Regions from separate parts of the Ruegeria sp. YTSC003 genome, predicted to be linked through region 3. Evidence: riboswitches for the same ligand, from Rfam matches in the RefSeq annotation. Region 3 holds a riboswitch; each other region holds the start of a gene.
What was found. A riboswitch is a leader RNA that binds a small molecule or an ion and turns the genes downstream of it on or off. The one in region 3 is predicted to bind cobalamin.
Positions count from the first base shown of each region.

Region 1: linked by a shared signal. The riboswitch ahead of AC2FFH_RS22885 (metal ABC transporter ATP-binding protein) and the one ahead of AC2FFH_RS14350 (hypothetical protein) in region 3 are both predicted to bind cobalamin.
Region 2: linked by a shared signal. The riboswitch ahead of AC2FFH_RS16135 (DUF1636 family protein) and the one ahead of AC2FFH_RS14350 (hypothetical protein) in region 3 are both predicted to bind cobalamin.

Region 1 covers NZ_JBXWMK010000028.1:7,518-14,407, reverse strand. Annotated here, with positions in the region: gene AC2FFH_RS22895 (hypothetical protein) at 1-256, opposite strand, end outside; gene AC2FFH_RS22890 (acyltransferase family protein) at 511-1,191, opposite strand; cobalamin riboswitch at 1,500-1,710, shown strand; gene AC2FFH_RS22885 (metal ABC transporter ATP-binding protein) at 1,850-2,698, shown strand; gene AC2FFH_RS22880 (metal ABC transporter permease) at 2,691-3,593, shown strand; gene AC2FFH_RS22875 (metal ABC transporter solute-binding protein, Zn/Mn family) at 3,590-4,489, shown strand; gene AC2FFH_RS22870 (hypothetical protein) at 4,570-4,812, opposite strand; gene AC2FFH_RS22865 (LysR family transcriptional regulator) at 4,999-5,910, opposite strand; gene AC2FFH_RS22860 (TRAP transporter substrate-binding protein) at 6,081-6,890, shown strand, end outside.
Region 2 covers NZ_JBXWMK010000008.1:193,674-200,563, forward strand. Annotated here, with positions in the region: gene AC2FFH_RS16120 (ferredoxin-like domain-containing protein) at 1-467, opposite strand, end outside; gene cobN (cobaltochelatase subunit CobN) at 464-3,757, opposite strand; gene cobW (cobalamin biosynthesis protein CobW) at 3,761-4,816, opposite strand; gene AC2FFH_RS16135 (DUF1636 family protein) at 4,813-5,202, opposite strand; cobalamin riboswitch at 5,286-5,495, opposite strand; gene AC2FFH_RS16140 (hypothetical protein) at 6,067-6,237, shown strand; gene AC2FFH_RS16145 (hypothetical protein) at 6,522-6,890, opposite strand, start outside.
Region 3 covers NZ_JBXWMK010000007.1:112,220-119,109, reverse strand. Annotated here, with positions in the region: gene AC2FFH_RS14360 (DNA polymerase III subunit gamma/tau) at 1-1,228, opposite strand, end outside; gene AC2FFH_RS14355 (protein-tyrosine phosphatase family protein) at 1,386-1,883, shown strand; gene AC2FFH_RS14350 (hypothetical protein) at 1,891-2,298, opposite strand; cobalamin riboswitch at 2,383-2,602, opposite strand; gene AC2FFH_RS14345 (alpha/beta hydrolase family protein) at 2,747-3,604, shown strand; gene rsgA (ribosome small subunit-dependent GTPase A) at 3,613-4,641, opposite strand; RNA gene ffs (signal recognition particle sRNA small type) at 4,800-4,898, opposite strand; gene AC2FFH_RS14330 (bifunctional 2',3'-cyclic-nucleotide 2'-phosphodiesterase/3'-nucleotidase) at 4,938-6,767, opposite strand.

The DNA.
Region 1 (6,890 bases), on a different contig from region 3:
TGATGCCGCTGTTCGTATCAAACTTATCTGCGTCGTATTGGCTGATGCGGTGATTATACCAAATGTGCATCCCCGCTGCGACCTCTCGATCCGTGTCGAAAACGCGTGTAGGGAAGCCTTGGCCGAGATACAGCGAAAGCCCAACAGCACACAGCGTTGCGGTCACTGCGGTGCACGAAACAACAAGGCGTGAAAGAGAGATCGCGTTTTTGTTGCGAAACGGTTGTTCGACAAAACGCCAGGTCAGATAGGACAAAAGGAATGCAAATGGTATCAAGCTGGCAAGAAAATACGGGCTGGGTTCCTCAAAGCTCGCAATGCGCGCAAATGCGAAAATTGGTTGGTGCCAGAGATACAGGCTGTAGCTGATCAGGCCAATGCCAACCAGAATTCTGATGCTCAGCAGTTTGGCGACAAAAGTGCCTTCCTTTGCATAGAGGAGAACGAGCAAAGACCCGACGACCGGAACGGCTGTCAGGTATGACGGGTGTTGCATGGTCCCGTCAAAGATCACCATGCTGCAATCACCGCTATAAGGCCAAGTAGCGAAAGACTGTTGCTCGCTCTAACCTTGCGCTTATTTTCCCAACATGCCCCCAATGCACCGAATCCGAGTTCCCAGGCGCGTGTATGCAGAAGATAAAATGTGCTCTCCGGGTGGGTTTGAACCAACAGTACGCTCGCCAGGAAACTGGACCCGATGATAGCCCAAACCAGCAGATCCGTTCTGTGTTTAAGTACCGGGTACAGGGCCATAAGCAAAAGCGGAAAAACTATGTAAAACTGTTCTTCAACTGCCAGGCTCCATGTGTGAACCAGAGGTTTGAACTCGGACGCGAGGTCCCAGTATCCACTTGTTAGCGTGAGAAGAACATTATTCAGAGAGAACATCGTGGCCACGACACTCTGGCCGAAGTTTTCCAGTGGATCGGGCAGCATGGTAAACCAAGCGATAGGAATACACACCAGTACGACGACACTCAGGGCAGGCAAGATCCGTCGGGCCCGACGCTCGTAGAACTTCAAAAGAAAGAAGCTATTTTTTCCAAGATCATCAAGGATAATAGAGGTTATTAGATATCCGCTGATAACGAAGAAAACGTCTACGCCTAAAAAACCTCCACTGAACAGGCTTATGCCGGAATGAAAAAGAACCACTGGTAAAACTGCAATGCTGCGAAGGCCATCAATTTCTTTCCGTTACAGCATTTAATCAAAACCCACTCTTGTATTTTGTGCTCGGGCCTGTGAGCTTTCGAAGCGTATCTGTCGTCAAGAGTGTGTCGAGGAACTTTGAGCCGCCGCAGCCAATCGAACAAAGTATTGGCAGGTTTATGCGTTCCGGTCGTTGCAAGACCCAGGCTGAAAACTTCTGAGTGAGCCCCGCGAAGTCACTGCCATTGCTAGCACCCTTATCGTAGAATTTTTTTGGCTGATTGGAGCCTGGTACAAATTGCCATCACCGATTGGTTCGCGCTCTTGTCGAATCAAATCAATTCGTATTTGGTCCACGTGATGGTTCCCGACTGTATTCTGCGGTCAGGGATAAAAGGGAATACGGTGCGGTTCTGTGAAAAGACCAATTCCGTGACTGCCCCCGCAACTGTAGGCGGCGAGCGACCCGAGATCGTCCACTGGGCAATAGCCTGGGAAGGATCGGGATAGCTTTGACCCGCAAGTCAGGAGACCTGCCATCCGAAATTTATGAACCTGGGCGGGGTGTCCCAGAGGGAGATGACAATGTTTCAAGCGGTCCGTACCGTGCACGACCTTGCGCTCGCTTTGCCCCTGTCCAAACACAGGAGGCGTTGCCGTTGTCATTGCAAAAAGCTGACACCCAAAGGGGTAAGTGTCTGACAGAATTCAGCGTTCCGGTGCTGGTGGCGGGGGCTCTGGCGCTGTCGGCGCTCTTGTGGCTCGCGATTTACGCGGTGATTTGATGACGGCCGTTTTACAAATCCGCGATCTGACGTTGGGCTACCGCGACCTTACATTGTTTCACCGCCTCTCCATGGATATCGCGGCTGGAACGACCCTTGCCGTTCTTGGTGCGAACGGGTCGGGCAAGAGCACTTTTGTAAAGATGCTGCTGGGCTTGATGGATCCTCTTTCGGGCAATTTGACTTGGCCGCAGGGCCGTCCTGGTGACATCGGGTACCTGGCGCAGATGACCGAATTCGACCGCCGATTTCCCATCCGTGTGAGGGATCTTGCCGCGATGGGGGCCTGGCGCGGCTTTGGTTATCGTACCGGGCTGGACGCCGCGGCGCGTGACCGGATGGCCGCCGCGCTGGATGAGGCCGGGGTACTGGATATCGCTGACCGGCCTCTGCATATGCTATCGGGCGGGCAACTGCAGCGCGCGCTGTTCGCGCGAGTTATCATGCAGGACGCGCCGCTGATCCTGCTGGATGAACCGTTTGCCGCCGTCGACCAAAGTACTGAGGCGCATCTGCTGTCGATTATACGCCGATGGCGCGATGAGGGGCGCGCGGTGGTTTTGGTGGTGCACGATCTTTCCTCGGTACTGGACTATTGCAGCCATGCGCTGCTGTTGGGCGGGCAAGAGGCGACCCATGGACCGGTAAATGACGTTCTGACACCAGACCGGCTGGTTGCGCAAGGATACCTCTCGGAAAGTCAGGCGTCCTGGATGTTCCGTGGCACCCATCCAACAGCGGAGCACGCCAATGTATGACCTGATCGTCGAAATGTGGAGCTTTGCCTTCATGCGTCGCGCTTTTGTGGCAACCACGGTCTTGTCGGCCTCGGTCGCACCGGTAGGGGCGTTTCTTGTTCTGCGTCGTCTGTCGCTGGCTGGCGAGGCCATGGCCCACGCGATTACCCCAGGCATCGTCATCGGCTTTGTCACGGCGGGCCTGTCGGTCATGTCGCTGTTGGTCGGAGGGCTTATCGCGGGTGTTGGCGTCGCCATTTTGACCGCCTTTCTGGCACGCCGGACGATCCTGCGCAGCGATGCTAGTCTTGCCTCGCTGTATCTTATCGCATTGGCGGTGGGTATCTTTATCCTGTCTGCAGCGGGGTCCGCAGTTCCACTAAAAAGCTTCCTGTTCGGATCAATCCTAGGGATCGACGACGCGTCGATGGTCCTTGTCGGAGGGGTGGCGACAGTAACTTTGTTGGCATTTGCCGTTCTGCTTCGTCCGCTGATTGTCAGCACCTGTGATCCTGTTTTCTTCGAAACTCAGACGCGCCGGCCGTGGCTGGTCGATCAGGGTTTTATGCTGTTGTTGGTTCTGAACCTGCTGGCCGCGTTTAAAACACTGGGAACGTTGATGGCCGTTGGCCTGATGATCCTGCCTGCGACCGCAGCGCGCTATTGGGCCAGTACGATCACCGGGCAACTGGTCCTGGGTTTTCTGTTTGCCTTGTCCAGTTGCTGGATCGGTCTGACACTGTCCTACTTGTTCCCGGACACGCCGTCCGGCCCGGCGATCGTTTTGGTTGCCGGTGGGTTCTTTCTGTTCTCGGCCATTTTCGGTCCCCTTGGTTTTGGCAGACGGATGCGCAAACCGTCTGTTTCCAAAGACATCCCCATTGCCCAAATTCAACAAGAAGAGAGAGCACAATGACTCTTGTGAAGTCACTCTATGCCGGCATCGCCTCTGTGTCGTTTGCTTTGGCTGCATTGCCGACCGTTGCGGCAGAAGACAACGTCAAGATCGTCGCCAGCTTTTCGATCCTCGGCGACATGGTCGAAGAGGTCGTGGGCGATCTGGCCACAGTTACGACAATCGTGGGCCCGGATGCGGATGCGCATGTGTATCAGCCTTCGGTTGCAGATGCGAAGGCCGTTGCCCAGGCGGATATCATCTTTGTCAACGGTCTGGGCTTTGAAACATGGTCCGATACCCTGATCGCTGAATCGGGCACTGACGCAACCGTGCACGTTGCCACCGACGGCATCACGCCTGTCACAGTCGAGGGCAAAATCGACCCCCACGCTTGGAACTCGCTGTCGAACGGCATGATTTACGTGACCAATGTCGCCAACGTGATGACAGAGGCGATGCCCGAGCACGCCGAAGAATTCGCAGCCAATGCCGCGGCCTATATCACGCAGCTTGAAGCGCTGGATGCAGAAACAAAAACCATGCTGGCAGGCCTGCCCGCCAATCGCCGCACGGTTGTGACCGCGCATGACGCATTTGGCTATCTGGCAGACGCCTACGGCCTGACTTTCCTTGCGCCGGTTGGCATCGACACCGAGGCAGAGCCATCGGCCAAGGATCTTGCTGTTCTGATTGATCAACTGAAGGCGGATGGTGCTGCCGCGTTGTTTGTTGAAAACATCACAAGCCCCACTTTGATTCAGCAGATCTCGGATGAAACTGGCATCGTGATTGGTGGACGGCTGTTCTCGGACGCCTTGTCGGAACGGGGTAGCCCTGCCACCAGCTACCTTGCGATGTTCCAGCACAATCTGAACACTCTGCTGAATACACTTGGGAACGCAACCGCAAGCTAATTGGTCTTCAGGCACGAGGCGGTGCTTGAGCCGCCGCCTCATACGGTGCTTTGGAACACTGGGTTTTGGGAAAACGTCGCTTAGTCCGGCTTCCAGCCGTCTTCGTATTCTCCCAAAGTACGGGAAAGATCCAATAGCGAGGCGAAAAATCTTGCGTAAACGTCCCGTGACATCATCGTCTTGTTGTCATCCAACACCTGCAAAAGATCGACAACGCCCGAGGCAAAGGCGTCATAGACCAACTGGTCCGCAGGCGTGGGGTCCAAGGTCCATATGTCATGCGTGTTATAATACCCTGCGGGTTGGGGGTCGTCGTCTATCATGTGTCCGCCTCATTTTGATGCCGCACATGTAAGTGAGAGGAAGGCGAACGCTAGTGATGTGGCGGAAAGTCACAAGTTTTTGGCGGTACCAAAAACGCGACCCCAACCTTGCGTTTCAGTGCTGATAGGAAGTGAAAAGCTTCGCTTCGACCACAACCGGCATGCATTGTGTCGACCGAGAAGTTGTCAGGGTTTCGAATGTTCGCTCTGCAATACTTCCAGAAACAGTTTGGTCACCCGCGTCGGTTCAGGTTGCTTTCTGGTCACTGCAGCAAACCGGGTTCGATATTGCGTTTCGTCCGGCAACACCATCCGCATCTTTTCCTGGTCCACAAAATCCTGCGCAAGATGATCAGGCAAATAACCTATGTACCGCCCCGACAAGATAAGTATGGCCAGCGCCTGCTCGCTTTGAACTTTTGCTGAACGTTGAAAGCCCAGTTGCTGACCGACAATGAGGTTCGGAGAGTTCACGCTGAGCCCAACATAATTGTACCTGAGTAGGTCACTGGTCCTAAGTTCCCGGTCCGGTATTTCGAACAGGGGGTGTTCCCGGCCGCAATACAGGAACATGTTCTCGCCATATAACGGCGCATAGTTCAGACTTGTCGACGGGCGATGCAGCGCAATAATCCCGATGTCGAGCTGACCGCTGATAACCATGGTTTCGATCACGTTTGGCGGCTCAAGGGACAATTCGATCTGAACCGAGGGGGCGGCTTCGTTGAACCGATGAATGGCACGGGCAAGCCGGGAATCCGGGTTTGATGCACATTGATCAAACAGCGAAATGCGGATCGTTCCCCCCAACTGTTCCTTGATCTCGCTGACCTCGTTTCGAAATTGCGACACGGACACAAGCAGGTGATCTGCTGCCTGCAGCACTTTTGCGCCGTCTTCGGTCAGGGCGAAACCCGCTGGGCCGCGCGTACACAGCTTCAGGCCCAATCGCAGTTCCAGATCAGTAATATGCTTGGAAATCGTCGATTTGCCGATATTCAGCTCAACTTCGGCCGCAGACAGACCACCACTTTCCACAACCGTCTTGAAAACGCGCAGCAATCGGATGTCGCTGTCGCCGATGCGTGAGGCAACCATTTTCTACCCAATTCGTAAGGTTCGATATATATGAAACCTATCGCGCAAAGAATGGCAACATAGAAACACATTTCACGAGCTACTCTGAAAAAGCCGAGGTAGAATCGGACTGGCCATCTCTCCCCAGGTCAGCGCGCACCTCGAAACATGATAAAACTGGGAGGACATCTATGTCATTCATCAAAAAGCTTGGCACCATGACTGCTGCCGTTTCGGTCGCAGCCCTGATGGTTGCGGGCGCAGCCGACGCGAAAAACTTCAAGATTGCTGTTGGCGATAGTGCAGGCAGCGCACAAGAAGCCCTTGGCTTGGCTTTCGTTAAGGCACTCGAAGAAAAATCGGGTGGCGCACACACAGCTACACTGTTCCTGAACGGTCAGCTGGGTTCCGAGCAGGACACCGTCAACGAGGCCGCAATCGGCACGCTGGACATGTCGCTGCTGGCGATCAACAACATCACGCCGTTCTCGCCTTCGGTTGGTGTATTCACTCTGCCTTATGTGATCCTGTCCCTGGAAGATGCTGAAAAGCTGACCCAAGGCCCGATCGGTCAGGAACTGGTGGAAAACACCATTCGTGACGCAGGTGTGCGCATCATCGGCTGGACCTACACAGGTTTCCGCCGTCTGACCAACTCGAAAAAGCCTGTCAGCTCGGTTGCTGACCTGCAGGACCTGATCATCCGCGTTCCCAAGAACGAAATCATGATTGAAACCTACAAGTCCTGGGGTATCAGCCCGACTCCGATGGCATGGTCCGAGACCTTCACCGGTCTGCAAACCAAAGTTGTCGACGGTCAGGACAACCCTTACCTGACGATCAACGCAATGAAGTTCTACGAGGTCCAGAACCACGTGACCAACCTGCGTTACATCTTCTCGATCGAACCGCTGATCGTTTCGGAATCTGTTTTCCAGGGTCTGAGCGAAGAAGACCAGAAGATCATCCTGGAAGCCGGTCAGGAAGCAACTCAGATTTCC
Region 2 (6,890 bases), on a different contig from region 3:
TCAGTGCCTGCCTCGACCCGGATATCGGCCGAATCCGCCGCCAACAGGCGCTTGGGGCCAGTGTCGATGGCAAAGCCGAATTTGGCGGGCAGAGTCGGCAATTCCTCCAACCGGTCGATCAGTTCCTGTGTCAGATGTGCGGTTCGATCACTTGATCGGTATAGGGGCGACACCAGGATATTGCGGCGCATTTCAATACCGGGCTCAGCATCCAAAAGGTTCAGCGCGGCCAGCTCGGCCAGCAATGCTTGATGATCGTCTTCTTTTACCCCGCGCAGCTGTAAATTGGCGCGGTTGGTCAGGTCGATCGTGCCATTGCCAAATTGCTCGGCCAACTCACAAAGACCACGTGTTTGTTCCGCGCTCAAACGGGCCAGACGCGGGCGCGCCCGAACCACCAGACCATCGCCCGACATCATCGGCCGATGCGCACCGGGGCACCAACCCTGAACGACCGGGGCGCTCATCCCAGCCCCTCCAGATCGGCCCGGATTGAGTTGCGGCGGGTGTTCCAAAGGCCCGCGTCCAACAACGCGCGGAACCTGTCCTGCATGGCCTGATACGCGCGCGGGTTGGCCTCTTGCAAAAACGCGTCGACCTCGGCGTCGCCCAAAGTGGCGTCGTGATAGAGGTCGAACAGATGCGGCGCGACCGTGCCTGACAGATGGGCGAAAGAGGCCATGTGATCCAGTGTCGCCGCAATTTCGGCAGCGCCTCGGAAGCCATGCCTTTGCATGCCTGCAATCCAGTTCGGGTTGGCGGCACGCGCATGAACCACACGGCTGATTTCTTCAGGCAACGTTCGGGCGCGCGGGCTATCCGGGTTGGTGTTGTCCAGATGGTATAGCTGCGCCGTACCACCAGTGACTTTCTTGGCGGCGGCGAAACCAGCCTCGTGCGTGGCATAGTCGTTGGCCAACAGCAGATCGGTTTCGGTCAGATCCTGCAGGTGCACGAAACTGTCGGCATTCGTGACCCGTTGGGTAATGCCGTCCATATCCTGTGTGATGTGTTCGCCTTCCAAAGCGAAAGAACTGGCCTCAAGCCATGCCTTACCCGCCTGCGCGCGGGCCTCATCCGTATAGATTTCGGACAGCTGGGTCATGTTCACGCCATAGCTGCCCGGTGCCGGGCCAAAGACGCGCGCTGCCGGGGCCTGCCCGGCATATGGGTTCCAGTCTGGCGCTTCATCGCGTTCCGACAACGCGCGAACAGCTTGACCATAAAGCGCCGAAAGGGTCGGGAACACATCGCGGAACAAGCCTGAGACACGCAACGTCACGTCCAGACGCGGGCGGCTGAGGTCAGTGATGGGCAGCACTTCGATGCCCGACACCCGCTCGGACCCTTTGTCCCAAACGGGTTTGACGCCCAGCAAGTGCAGCGCCATGGCAAACTCTTCGCCCGCCGTGCGCATCGTGGCTGAACCCCAGAGATCAACGATCAGCCCCTTGGGATAATCGCCCTCTTCCTGCAGGTGTCGCCGCACCAATTCTTCTGCCAGCTTGACGCCTTGGGTATAGGCTGCACGGGTGGGGACTGAGCGCGGATCGGTGGTATACAGATTGCGCCCGGTGGGCAGCACGTCTGACCGTCCGCGGTAGGGGGACCCGGACGGGCCTGCCTCGATCCGTTTGCCAGCCAGCGCGTCGATCAATGCCCGGCGTTCGGCATGGGCAGAAGGAGCCGTGTCAAAATTGGCGGTGGCTTCGGGCACACGTCCAAAGATATGCAACCCGTCGCCGAACTGGCTTTCTTTGATGTCACAGACGAAACGGTCGATGCGAGTGATCGCCTCGGCGATGCAGGTGGCCTGATCGAGGCCAAGGTCGCTCTCCAGCCCGATGGCTTGCGCTTCGTCCCGGATATCTTCTTGCAGGCGGTCGCGACGTTTGGGGTCCAAGCCATCAGCGTTCGAGAATTCGTCCAGCAGCGATTCCAGCCGAACCATCCGATCCGGGGTACCGCTTTCTCTCATCGGCGGTGGGATATGACCCAGCGTGACCGCCCCGATCCGGCGCTTGGCCTGCGCGGCCTCGCCAGGGTCGTTGACGATGAAGGGGTAAATGACAGGCAGGTCGCCGATCAGCGCTTCGGGCCAGCATTCGTTGGACAGCGCGACCGACTTGCCGGGCAGCCATTCCAGCGTGCCGTGCGCGCCGATATGGATCAGCGCATCCGCACTAAGACCTTTGCGCAGCCAAAGGTAGAAGGCCACGTAGCTGTGGCGCGGGGTACGCGACAGGTCATGATAATCGTCATCACGCAACTCGGGCGTGCCGCGTTCAGGTTGCAACGCGACCAGCGCCTTGCCGCGGCGCAGGGCGGTGAAGTGGAACGCGCCATCTGCAAAGGCCGGATCATCCTCGGGCTTGCCCCAGACGATTTCGAGGTCTGCGCGCAGTTGTTCCGGCAATTCTGCTAGCGCAGTCAGATATTCGCCAAGCGACCACGTAATCCGCGCGTCCAACAACGTATCAGAAATCGGCTGGGCAGGAGCGGTGTCATACCCTTCGCCCAGCAGGTCAGACAGCATCGCCTCGGCCGAGGCCAAAGCATCAAGGCCTACCGCATGGGCCATCTGCCAATCCTTGCCGGGATAGGTGGACAGCACCAAGGCGGGCACCTGATCCCCTTTGGGCTTGTCGTTCAGGTTCAGCCAGCCGACGACACGGTCGATGATGGCCTCGATCCGTTCCGGTTCAGCCCGGTGGGCAAAACGTGAATACTCCAGATGCGGGTCACGCTTGCCCGGTTCCTTGAACGAAGCAATGCCTGCAGAAATTCGCCCGTCCACTTCAGGCAGGACAACGTGCATAGCCAAATCAGCGGGCGAAAGACCGCGTTCCGCCTCGGCCCAGGCTTTGCGGCGGGACGTAGCGAGAGCAACCTGAAACACCGGCACATTGGCGGCGTCCAGTGGAGAGGTGCCGGATGCGCCTTTGCCCGAAAACGCGGTGGCGTTGATGATGGCCGACGGTTCAAGGGAGGCGATGTTCTCGCGCAGCCAATCGGCGGCTGCAGGTGCTTTCAGCGAGGGAGCGAACATGCCTACAGCTTCGATGCCGCGTTCCCGCAATCGGCGGATCAGGGCTGCGACCGGGGCGGTGTCTGCAGATGTCAGATAAGCACGATAGAAAGTCACCAGAATACGCTTCGCGCCGCTCGAGAATGCTGTTTCGACCGGGACTACGCCACGATCCGGGCACCACGCGCCGCACTCTGGCAAGGTCTTAGCGCCCATCACCGGCCCGGCATAAAGCCCCGCCGCAAGCGCCATTTGAGCCAAGGCCGCTTGCGCCGCGACTTCGCCACCGGTGTCACACAGATGCGCAAGCCGCCGCAGGGTTGAGACGGGCAGGGTGGAGTAATCATCCAGCCGCGTATCCTCACGCCCATCGGCAGGTAGGACGGCCAGTGCGATCCCCTTGGATTGCGCCAGCGCCAGAACTTGCTGCAAGCCATAGGACCAGTAAGGCACGCCGCCGATCAAACGGATCAGAATGCCCTTGGCGCCCTCGAGCGTTTGCTCGACATAAGTGTCGACGGACAACGGGTGTTTCAGTGCTGTCAGGTTGGCCAGCCGCATTGTCGGCATTCGCCCTTCGGCCCCGCCACCGCGATGCCAGCCCGCCGCGAAAGCACCAAGGTCACTGTCCGAAAAGGACAGCACCACCAGATCCGCCGGACTTTGGCCCAGATCGGTCGGGGTCTCGGTTTCCTCGAGCCCGTGGCTTTCGCGGAAGACGACGTGCATGGCTTACTCGGCGGCCTCGGTCACGCCCACGAGGATATCGCGGATCGTGGCCTCTTTGATGTCGTCGTGTTCGGCGATGACCACCAGACGCGAACGGCGCTCTTCACCGGGTTCCCACGGGCGGTCATACTGGTGACGTACGCGGGCACCAACGGCCTGCACCAGCAGACGCATGGGTTTGCCCTGAACGGCGGCATAGCCTTTGACGCGCAGGATGTTCAGCTCATTGGCCAGACGTTCGATATTGGCGACCAGTTGGGCCGGGTCGGTCTGTTCAGGTAACTCGACGATGATGCTTTCGAAATCGTCGTGTTCGTGGTCGTGATGGCCATCGTGATGCGACGGACGGGCATCCATGTCATCCTCGGCGGCCGCTTCCAGCCCCAGCACGACGCGCACGTCTACGGCACCTTCGGCGACTTCGACCACTGGCAGCGGACGCGGAGCTTCGGCGGCGATGACTTCTTTGGCTTTCGCCACACCTTCGGCGCCCGCCAGATCGGGTTTTGTCAGCAGGATGATGTCGGCGCACGAGATCTGATCCTCGAACACCTCTGACAGGGGCGTTTCGTGGTCGATCGAGTCGTCAGCCAGGCGCTGGGCGTCCACGGCTTCGACACTCGGAGCGAAGCGCCCGGCGGCGACGGCCTCGGCATCGGCCAGAGCGATCACACCGTCAACGGTGATCTTAGAACGGATATCCGGCCAGTCGAACGCCTTCAGCAGCGGCTTCGGCAGCGCCAGACCAGAGGTTTCAATCAGAATGTGATCGGGGCGCGGCTCCAGCGCCATCAGTGCCTCGATGGTCGGAATGAAGTCATCGGCTACGGTGCAGCAGATGCAGCCATTGGCCAGTTCCATGATGTTTTCCGCCGGGCAATCCGGAATGGCGCAGGATTTCAGGATATCGCCATCGACGCCAACATCGCCAAATTCATTGACGACCACAGCCAGACGCTTGCCCTGCGGGTTCTGCATCAGGTGCTTGACCAGCGTGGTCTTGCCCGAGCCCAGAAAGCCGGTGATCACGGTGACGGGAAGTTTTTCAAGATTGCTCATTTCAGGGCTCCAATCGGGGGAATGCGGGCCGCACAGTTTTTGCGGAAATGTTCGGGGCGCTCACGCCATTTCACCAGACCGTCTTCAGCGGCCAGATATTTGGTGACGCCTTCGACGATGGTCTCGACATGGTCGGCCTCGTCGAGGTTTTCATAGACGAAGGTCCATCGGGACGGGCCACCACGCAAAACGATCGAACATCCCTGATCACAGTTCGACAGGCATTCCACCGGCTTCAGGTCCACGCCGTCAGGCAAACCCGCCTGTTCAAGCGCTGTGTGCAGCAAAGTGCCGGGTCGCTGAGCGTCATCTTCGATGGGCAACCCACGGCGGCATGTCGTGCAGACCAGCAATTCGACTGGTGCGGTCTCGGTCACGTCTCTCATCCCCCTAATCCTTTGTACGGGGGACGGGGTTTCATGCGGGCCACGTGTGCGACATGGACCCGACACCGGAACACCCCGCCCGGTTTCAACTTCGGGTGCTGGCAGGTCTCCCGGCTTGCGGATGTCAGAGCGTTTGCCCTGTCGGATGTCCCGCCTTCCCGGCCTATTGGGCCAGTGGCTTTGGGCACCCTCTCCGGTCACGGTCGCGGGGGCGGCTGTGCTTGGCGATGACATCGCTGGCACATTCCCTTTTCATCCATCCGAGGATGGACACCAACGCATGCGACATGCGGCACGGGCAGGGGGCTTGTCAAGCACGACTGAGGATTGAAAACCGGTTAAGTCAGAAAAGCGACCAGCCGAAGTCAGTCAGCGGCATCCGATGCGATCCGATCACGAAGCCAGGAGCAAAACAGCCCCGCAGCCGCGGATGATTGAGCGCTTCCGGGCTTGGCAATCAGGTAGTGCGGTTGTGCAAACGGAATCGCTGGACCGGCAATCGCAACAGGCGCGCCTTGGGCAATCGCGTTCTGTGCGAACCTTTGGGCAATATTAAGGAAGCGGGCAAAGGCGCGACAAAGACAAAGCACATCCCTCTACCACTGTCGCATTGTGCGTCGCGCCGTTTGTTCGCGGGAAAAGATTTGGCACGTGTGGCATTACTTTCAAACCGCTTCGACATTTAACCCCGGACATCAACGGCGACGGTTATGCTGTTCCAGAAGCCAGTAGGAACATGATACCCAAGTGTATACGCCCGAATTTGCGAAAGCAGCGCAGAAAGCTAAGTGTTTGAAAAAGAAGTGGAGGCGAGTACCAATTTCGAACTTGCGTAAAGGAATTAAATTTCTTGATAAATAACAATTGTTTAGTGAGATTTTATCGGTACGTGGGCTTGCGAATGTTGCGGGATTGTTGGTTGAAATTGTTCATTGGCTTAACGCCATCAAGGATGATGCTCGATTTTTGGTTCAAGTGGATTTTGGTGCAATGATCACAGCAACGCTGATTGCTTTCAGGCGCGTCGCAGCCTGAATGCGCCGTCACTCGACCTTCCGCCCGTCAAGATATGAGCCGGTGTTCGGATACCTTGAACGCTGCTTCAATAGCTGCACGATTTCGTCGGCAACAACTGCCATTTTGTCATTTGAAAGATTCTGATGCCGGTTTGCCAGAGTAGTCAGTAGTATACGTAATTCTTCATCCGGAATGGAGCTGTCTAGAGCCACCGACATAATGCTGGGGCTTACAACGCGTGCTAAAACAGTTGAGCGCCGTTAGACAATTGCTCCCGGATCGAACGTCGCGTTCTGGAGGTGTCAAAACCTGGTTCGTTCGTGAAGGTAAGTGTCGTGAGCGAACTTTTCCTCCGGTAGTCGTTTCTCTGCGATCTTCCGATGGAACCTTACAAGTCTAGCAACGTCTTTGACTACAGTGGTGGTCGTTTTCAGTACATCCAGCTTTTTGTCCGAACGGATGTATTCTCGAGCGTCCGCTTTGCACTTGAAACCTGCGAAAAGCAAAGCGTTTGAATCGAGTAGCAGTCGCACCGTGCGACTTTCCCCCATCGAAATGGTTATGCCAGGCTCCACCAAATGATGATGTAGAATAAAGTTCCTTAGACCCATGGCAAAACTATGCGCGCCGGAGTTCTTCCCGATTACCCTTCCAATTCCCCGGGTGTAAGA
Region 3 (6,890 bases):
GCGTAGGTGCATGAGTTGGCACAGCCACACCACCGCCAGGTCCCCCGTTCGGTGGGGGTGGAGGCGCATCCTGTAGTCGTTTGATAAGTTCTTCGGGGCTTGGCAAATCGGCCACATGAGTCAGACGAATGATTGCCATTTCGGCGGCCATCATCGCGTTGGGTGCTGCAGAGACCTCCTCCAGCGCTTTCAGCAACATCTGCCACATCCGCGTCAACACCCGCATCGGCAGCGCCTCGGCCATCTGTTGACCGCGCGCACGTTCATCCGGTGAGACGGTGGGGTCATCGGCGGCATCGGGCGTGATTTTGACCACGGAAACCCAATGGGTGATCTCGGCCAGATCGCGCAGCACGGCCAGCGGGTCGGCCCCTTCGGCATACTGGCCGCTCAACTCAGTCAATGCCCCAGCCGCATCGCCACGCAGGATCATGTCCATCAGATCCAGCACGCGCCCGCGATCTGCAAGGCCCAACATTGCCCGAACCTGATCGGCGCTGGTTTCCCCTGCACCATGTGAGATCGCCTGATCCAACAGCGAGGTCGCATCGCGGGCAGAGCCTTCGGCCGCACGTGTGATCAAAGCAAGCGCGTCTTCGGCGATCTGTGCGTTTTCCGCCGCGGCGATCTTGTTGAGCAGACCGATCATATCTTCGGGTTCGATCCGGCGCAGGTCAAACCGCTGGCAGCGCGACAGCACTGTCACCGGGACCTTGCGGATTTCGGTCGTCGCAAAGATGAACTTTACATGTTCGGGCGGTTCCTCAAGCGTTTTGAGCAGCGCATTGAAAGCGCTGGTCGACAGCATGTGAACTTCGTCGATGATGTAAATCTTATAACGCGCACTGGCGGCACGATAGCGAACGCTGTCGATGATCTCGCGGATATCGTTCACGCCGGTGCGGCTGGCGGCGTCCATCTCCATCACGTCGACATGCCGGCCTTCCATGATGGCAACGCAATGCTCGCACTGACCACAAGGTTCGGTCGTTGGCTTGCCTTCACCATCGGGACCGATGCAGTTCATACCTTTGGCGATAATCCGGGCAGTGGTGGTTTTGCCGGTGCCGCGAATACCGGTCATGATAAAGGCCTGCGCGATCCGATCCGCTTCGAACGCATTTTTCAGCGTGCGCACCATTGCGTCCTGTCCAACCAGATCTGCAAAGGTTTCAGGGCGGTACTTGCGGGCAAGAACCTGATAGGCGGGGCTGGGCGTTTCGGTCATGTCTGCTCTGTCAGATTCGTGTCAGAAATGCAGCGTAGAGACCCGGGCCGCCCGCGTCCACAGCATGCTTTGTGGAATTTCGGTTTGGACAGCGTCTGTAAGCGGGATAAATAGGCTGTCAAAATCTGGTGGGCCGGTGGCAGTAGGAGCATAAGCTTTGGCAAAATTTGCAATCTACGCGCTGCCTGTTGGCACAGGCACCTTGGCGCTGTCCCCCTTGCCTAGCGGCGGCAGTGGGTATGTGGATGATCTGAGGGTGATACAGGACTGGAACCCCGATCTGGTGATTTCAATGACCACCGAGGCCGAGATGCGGCAGGTCGGCGCAGGCGGTTTTGGTCGAGACGTTCAAAGCAGGTCCGCGACCTGGGTGCATCTTCCGGTCGAGGATTTTGGCACGCCGCCCCTGCCAATCGAAACTCTTTGGCCCGACGCCAGCGCAGCCGCCCGGCAGGTGCTGTCCGGCGGTGGACGCGTGCTGGTGCATTGCCGGGGCGGTTGTGGGCGGTCGGGGATGGTCGCGCTGAGGCTCATGGTGGAAAGCGGTGAAGATCCAAACCACGCGCTAAACCGGCTGCGCTTGGCCCGACCATGCGCGGTGGAAACGGATGAGCAGATGGCTTGGGCCATGAAACCGGCCCAGAGCGATCGGTGAACTAGGATCAGGCCGTGGCTTGTTGAACAACCTGATGCGATGGACGCGGTGCAAGGGCCGATGCCTGAAGCATGGCGCAAGGCAAGGCCGCCAAAACACCAGCAGGCAGAGTGGAAAAGTCAGGGTTGAACATCATATCGGCGTATTCGTCCAACGTGTCGGCCGAGTCGCCCGTGTTTGCCCCGCAATAGACCCTGATCCGGGCCGGGCTGGCGCGAAACCGTGCGGTGCAACCCTCATCGCAATGGGTCAGTTCGCTGGAGCCGTCCACCTCAAATTCGCTGGTCGTCATTGGTTGTGCTGTTGCCATCGCCTCGGCCAATGCCCGAGCCATTTGGGCCAATGCGGGGCATGTTTTCCCCGTTTTCTGGCACAGGGTGGCGGTGAATTCGTGGGTCGTTGTCTTCCAGATCATAATGCGCCCTCCGCGCGGTGAGCGGGGGACGTGGAACAGGGAACTCAGCGTACTGAAGACCTGCCCGGACACCCCGCCCGAGTTTCGGTTTTTACTTTGATGGCAGGTCTCCTGACTTGCGGGTCATTGCTTTGCCGACCTTCCCAGCCTTTCGGCCAGTGGTATTTCGGCATTGCTTACCGCTTACAGTTGCGGGGGCAGTCGCGGCCTTGGTCTGTTCCGGCATTGCCGGGCTGGACCGCACCGAGTTCCCTTTTCATCCCGCCCCAATATAAGGACGAGAACCATCACCTCATCGCTAGCGGTTGTAGGTGGCTTGAGTCAAGCGGGCTGTTTTCCATCGTTCAAGTGGACGCTTGGTCACTTTGAAAATCTGTTGACTCTAGTCGCGCAAAAGCGCCGATATGCCATATGTGAACCGAATAGTTCAGATGCTTGCGAGGGCACCATGTTGGACAACACTCCGGTCGTTTTGACCGAAGATTTCACGTTTTCTGCCGGAGAGGCCGAACTGTCGGCACGGCTGTATATGCCTGCCTCGGCACCTGATGTGGCGGTTGTAGTCCATGCAGCCACAGGCGTACCGCGCGACTATTACCAGCATTTTGCGCGGTGGTTGGTGGAAGAACAGGGTATGGCCTGTCTGACCTATGACTATCGCGATTTTGGCCACTCTCTACACGGGCGCCTGCGCGATTCGCAGGCCACGATGGCTGACTGGGCGTTGATCGACATGCCCGCTGCTCGCGCCGAAATGCGGCGCAGATTTCCCGCCGCCCAGCAGTGGAGCATTGGCCATTCGGTGGGTGGAATGCTGGGGCCAATTCAGCCCGATATTGAGCAGATCGACCGGATGATCTGTGTCTGTTCAGGTTTGGTGACGGTATCCGACCACCCCTGGCCGTATCGCGCACTGGCGACAATGTTCTGGTATGCCCACCCGCCATTGCTGGTTAAGGCATTGGGATACCTGCCGGGCAAGGCACTTGGGTTCGGCTCGGACCTTCCGGCACGTGTCTACTGGCAGTGGCGCAAATGGTGCACCGCTGCGCTGAGCTATGTGCCGGATATCGGCAAAAGCCTTCCAGACGCCCGTTGGGCTGCGTCGGAAACACCCGTCGATCTGTTCACAATGGACGATGATCAGGTGGTGCCCCCGAACGCGGTTTGGCGCCTGGCCGATCTTTACGGTCCCAAAGCCCGCCGGCATCAGTTGTCGCCGAAAGACTTTGGATTGGCCGAGGTCGGTCACATCGGCGCATTTGCGCGCCGAAATGCGGCCATATGGCCCCGGTTAATCGCCTGAGCCGGTACTTACAGCTTTTTGCGGGATTTCTTGTCCTGCATCACCGATCGTACCATCTTACCAAAGGCCTTGTCGCGCGCACGAGACTGCGCAACGGTTTCCGAGTTCCTTTCATCTTCGCGCCGCAGCTTTCGCCAGCGCTCCAACCGCTCGGTGTCCAGTGATCCGTTTGCAATCGCATCCTGCACGGCGCAGCCCGGCTCGGCCTGATGCTGACAATCGGAAAAGCGGCAGGTCTGAGCCAATTCCAGAATGTCAGAAAAGACCTCATCGACGCCATCCTGCGCATCCAGCAACCGCAAAGCCCGCATGCCGGGTGTATCGACCAGCCATCCGCCGTTCTGCATCGGATGCAACGCGCGGGCAGTTGTCGTGTGCCGCCCGCGCGCGTCGTCCGCGCGAACGCCGGACGTTGCCTCATCCAGGCCCGTCATGGCGTTGACCAATGTTGTCTTGCCGACACCGGATGAGCCGACCATTGCGGCAGTCTGCCCGGTGGAGCACCAGGACAGAACTTGCTGCACGTCCAGGGCATCCAAAGCATTGATAGCCAGCACGGTCAAAAACGGAGCCAGCGACTCGGCTGCTTTGGAGAAATTATCAGGATCGGCGCAGGTATCGGCCTTGGTTAGAACGATCACCGGATAGCACCCGGCCTGGTGTGCCAAAGCCAAATACCGTTCCAGTCGGGCCAGATTGAAGTCAGCATTGCAGGAACTGACGATGAACAGCACATCCACATTAGCAGCAATCAACTGAGCCTGGGCCCCGGTTCCGGCGGCGCGGCGTTTCAAAAGGCTGCGGCGTTCCAGCAGCTGTTGAACGCGGTTATGATCATCCGCCAATACCCAGTCGCCGACGGCGAAGTCGCCCGTCGGCTGGGCCAGGGTGAGCAGAGGTGTTTCACCGTTGATGTTTGCACCGATCAGACGATCACGGTGAACGGCTGTGATGCGAAAGGGAACGCACGAAGGATTGGCCGCATGTTGGGCGGCAAAGTGTGAGGACCATCCCAGGTCCGAAAGTGTAAAAGACATTGTTCTGCCTGTGTTCAGGTACAGCAATCCGTCTGGATGGCGGTCGCGCATCCAGCGGTAATGTGTTCAGGCAGGTGTGAGGGTCGGCCTCAGAAACGCTTTGCCTGAAGGGTTTTTGCTACAATCATAAAAGCCCTCCTGCGGCTAGCGGTTCAAGTAAGTGAGAGGTTGGACATCGACCCAAGCGGGGCTCGTTGTGGCTGCTTCCTTCCGGACCTGACCAGGTTGGCGAGGCGCTCGCCCGCGCCAACCTCTCGAATTTTGATATAGGGAAGACACGCAGAGATGACAACCCGTCACAGTGACAGTTGTATGTGCAAAAACCCCTCGGCATCCGTGCCAGCCAGCTTTGGGCTGAACTCTGCGATGTCCGCGAGATGACGCTGTGCCTTTGGACCGGTCTTCAACAGGACAGTGGACCCTGGCATGGGCGCAAAACGGAATGGGCAGGGACCTTGTTCCAGCGATTCTGTGGGCATTGCACCGGTCAGGTAGCCCTTCAACGCGTGTTGGATCGGCAAGGCTGGAACGTTGATGACTTCGGCGTCTTGTATGAACGGAAAATGTCCACCGCCGCTGGCGCGGTAATTGTTCAGTGCAACGACAAAGCGGTGTTCGGCCGTCACTGCGTGGCCCTGGAAACGAAGATCTGAGATGCGCCGGTATGCCGGATTTACCAGTCGCCCTTCCGCATCGAACCGAGGCGGTACGCTGAGGTCGATCACGTAGCTTAGCCCGAACAGAACATCGAAATTGTGTCCGGCTCGATCAGGATTGACCAATTCAGTTTGCGCGCCGGGTTTCACCTGATTGAAAACGCCCGCAGACATTTCAAGCCAATCTCTGATGTGCTCTCCTGACACCGCGACCGAACGAAGTTCGTTTGGAAAGATGTTCAGATCGGCCACGTGGCGCATGCGCATTACGCCCGCAGGAATGTCCGAGTAAAAGCGAGGCCCGGCGCGACCGCCGAATTTCGAAGGCGCTACGGCAGACAGCAATGGTGTCGCTTCATGGGGTGTGCCCTTCAGGATCTGGCGCACGGCCGAAGCCTGTGCTGCGGCCACCATCGCAAGCCCTCGATCCTTGGCGCAAAAGCTGAAATAGCTGTGCAGGTGCTGATCCGTATGCCCAATCGGTTCGTCGGCCCGTTTTCGTGTTGCGGAATGCACATCCGAAAATAGCGCCACCAACAGCGTGTCTTCGGCCGAAGGTTCAGCACCTGAGACCGGGCGCAGTTCAGTGCGATGAGCCGCGACCGACCAGCCCTTTTCTGCCGAGGCAAACAGCGTCAGATCAATCACGCCAAGATGAGATCCGGCAGATCCCGGCATGACAACAGGTGTGCCATGCACCATACCGCCAGTGGCATCGACGTGTTCCAGCCCAGCGTGTGACTTCCCCGGCAAGGTCAGATGCGTGTGCCCGGCGATGATGGCGTCAATGCCTTCAATCGCGGCAAGGGGGATTATCGCGTTTTCAAGATCGGGCGCGGGGTCGACGGACCCCAGCCCCGTATGGGCAAGCGCGATGATCACGTCGCAGCCGTGGGATCGAAGCTCTGACACTTTAATGCGCGCGCAGGTCAGAATGTCGTCTATCCGGACGTCATTACCCAGCCGATGAGATTCCCAATTCCGGGTCTGCGGCGGAACGACCGAGAAGACGCCGACGGTTAGCGAGGCTTGGTGCCCCGCGACCTCAACCCGGCGGGTTAGAACTGCCTGATCCTGCCAGACCTCGTTGGCACCCGGGCGATGAACATTGCTGCAAACCACCGGACAGGGGGCCTGCGAAAGGATGCGGTCCAGTATATCTTGACCGAACCCGAAATCATGATTGCCCAACCCGATCGCATCATACTCTAACGCGCCAAAGGCCTGCATCAGCGCATGCGGCTTATCAGCCTGCTCGGCGGCCAGGTCCCCAACCGGAGTTCCCTGCAGCGAATCGCCGTTGTCAAAAAGCAGCACGGTTGAGCCTTCCGCCTGCGCCTCAGTTCGGGCTTCACGGATCAGGCTGGCGGTTCGAGTCAGGCCGATTGTGGGTTCAGGGGTGTCAGAATAGTAATCAAAACCCCTCAAGTTCATATGAAGATCCGTGGTGGCCAGTATTCGGATCTGCACGGTCTGCGATGGCAGAGAAGGGGAAGGTTTCAAATTTCTACTTTTGGCAGTTTTGTCTTAGTCATTTTCAACAAAAAGATTAATCACAGTGAATTGCAAGGCTTAGCTGTGTTCATTCGATGG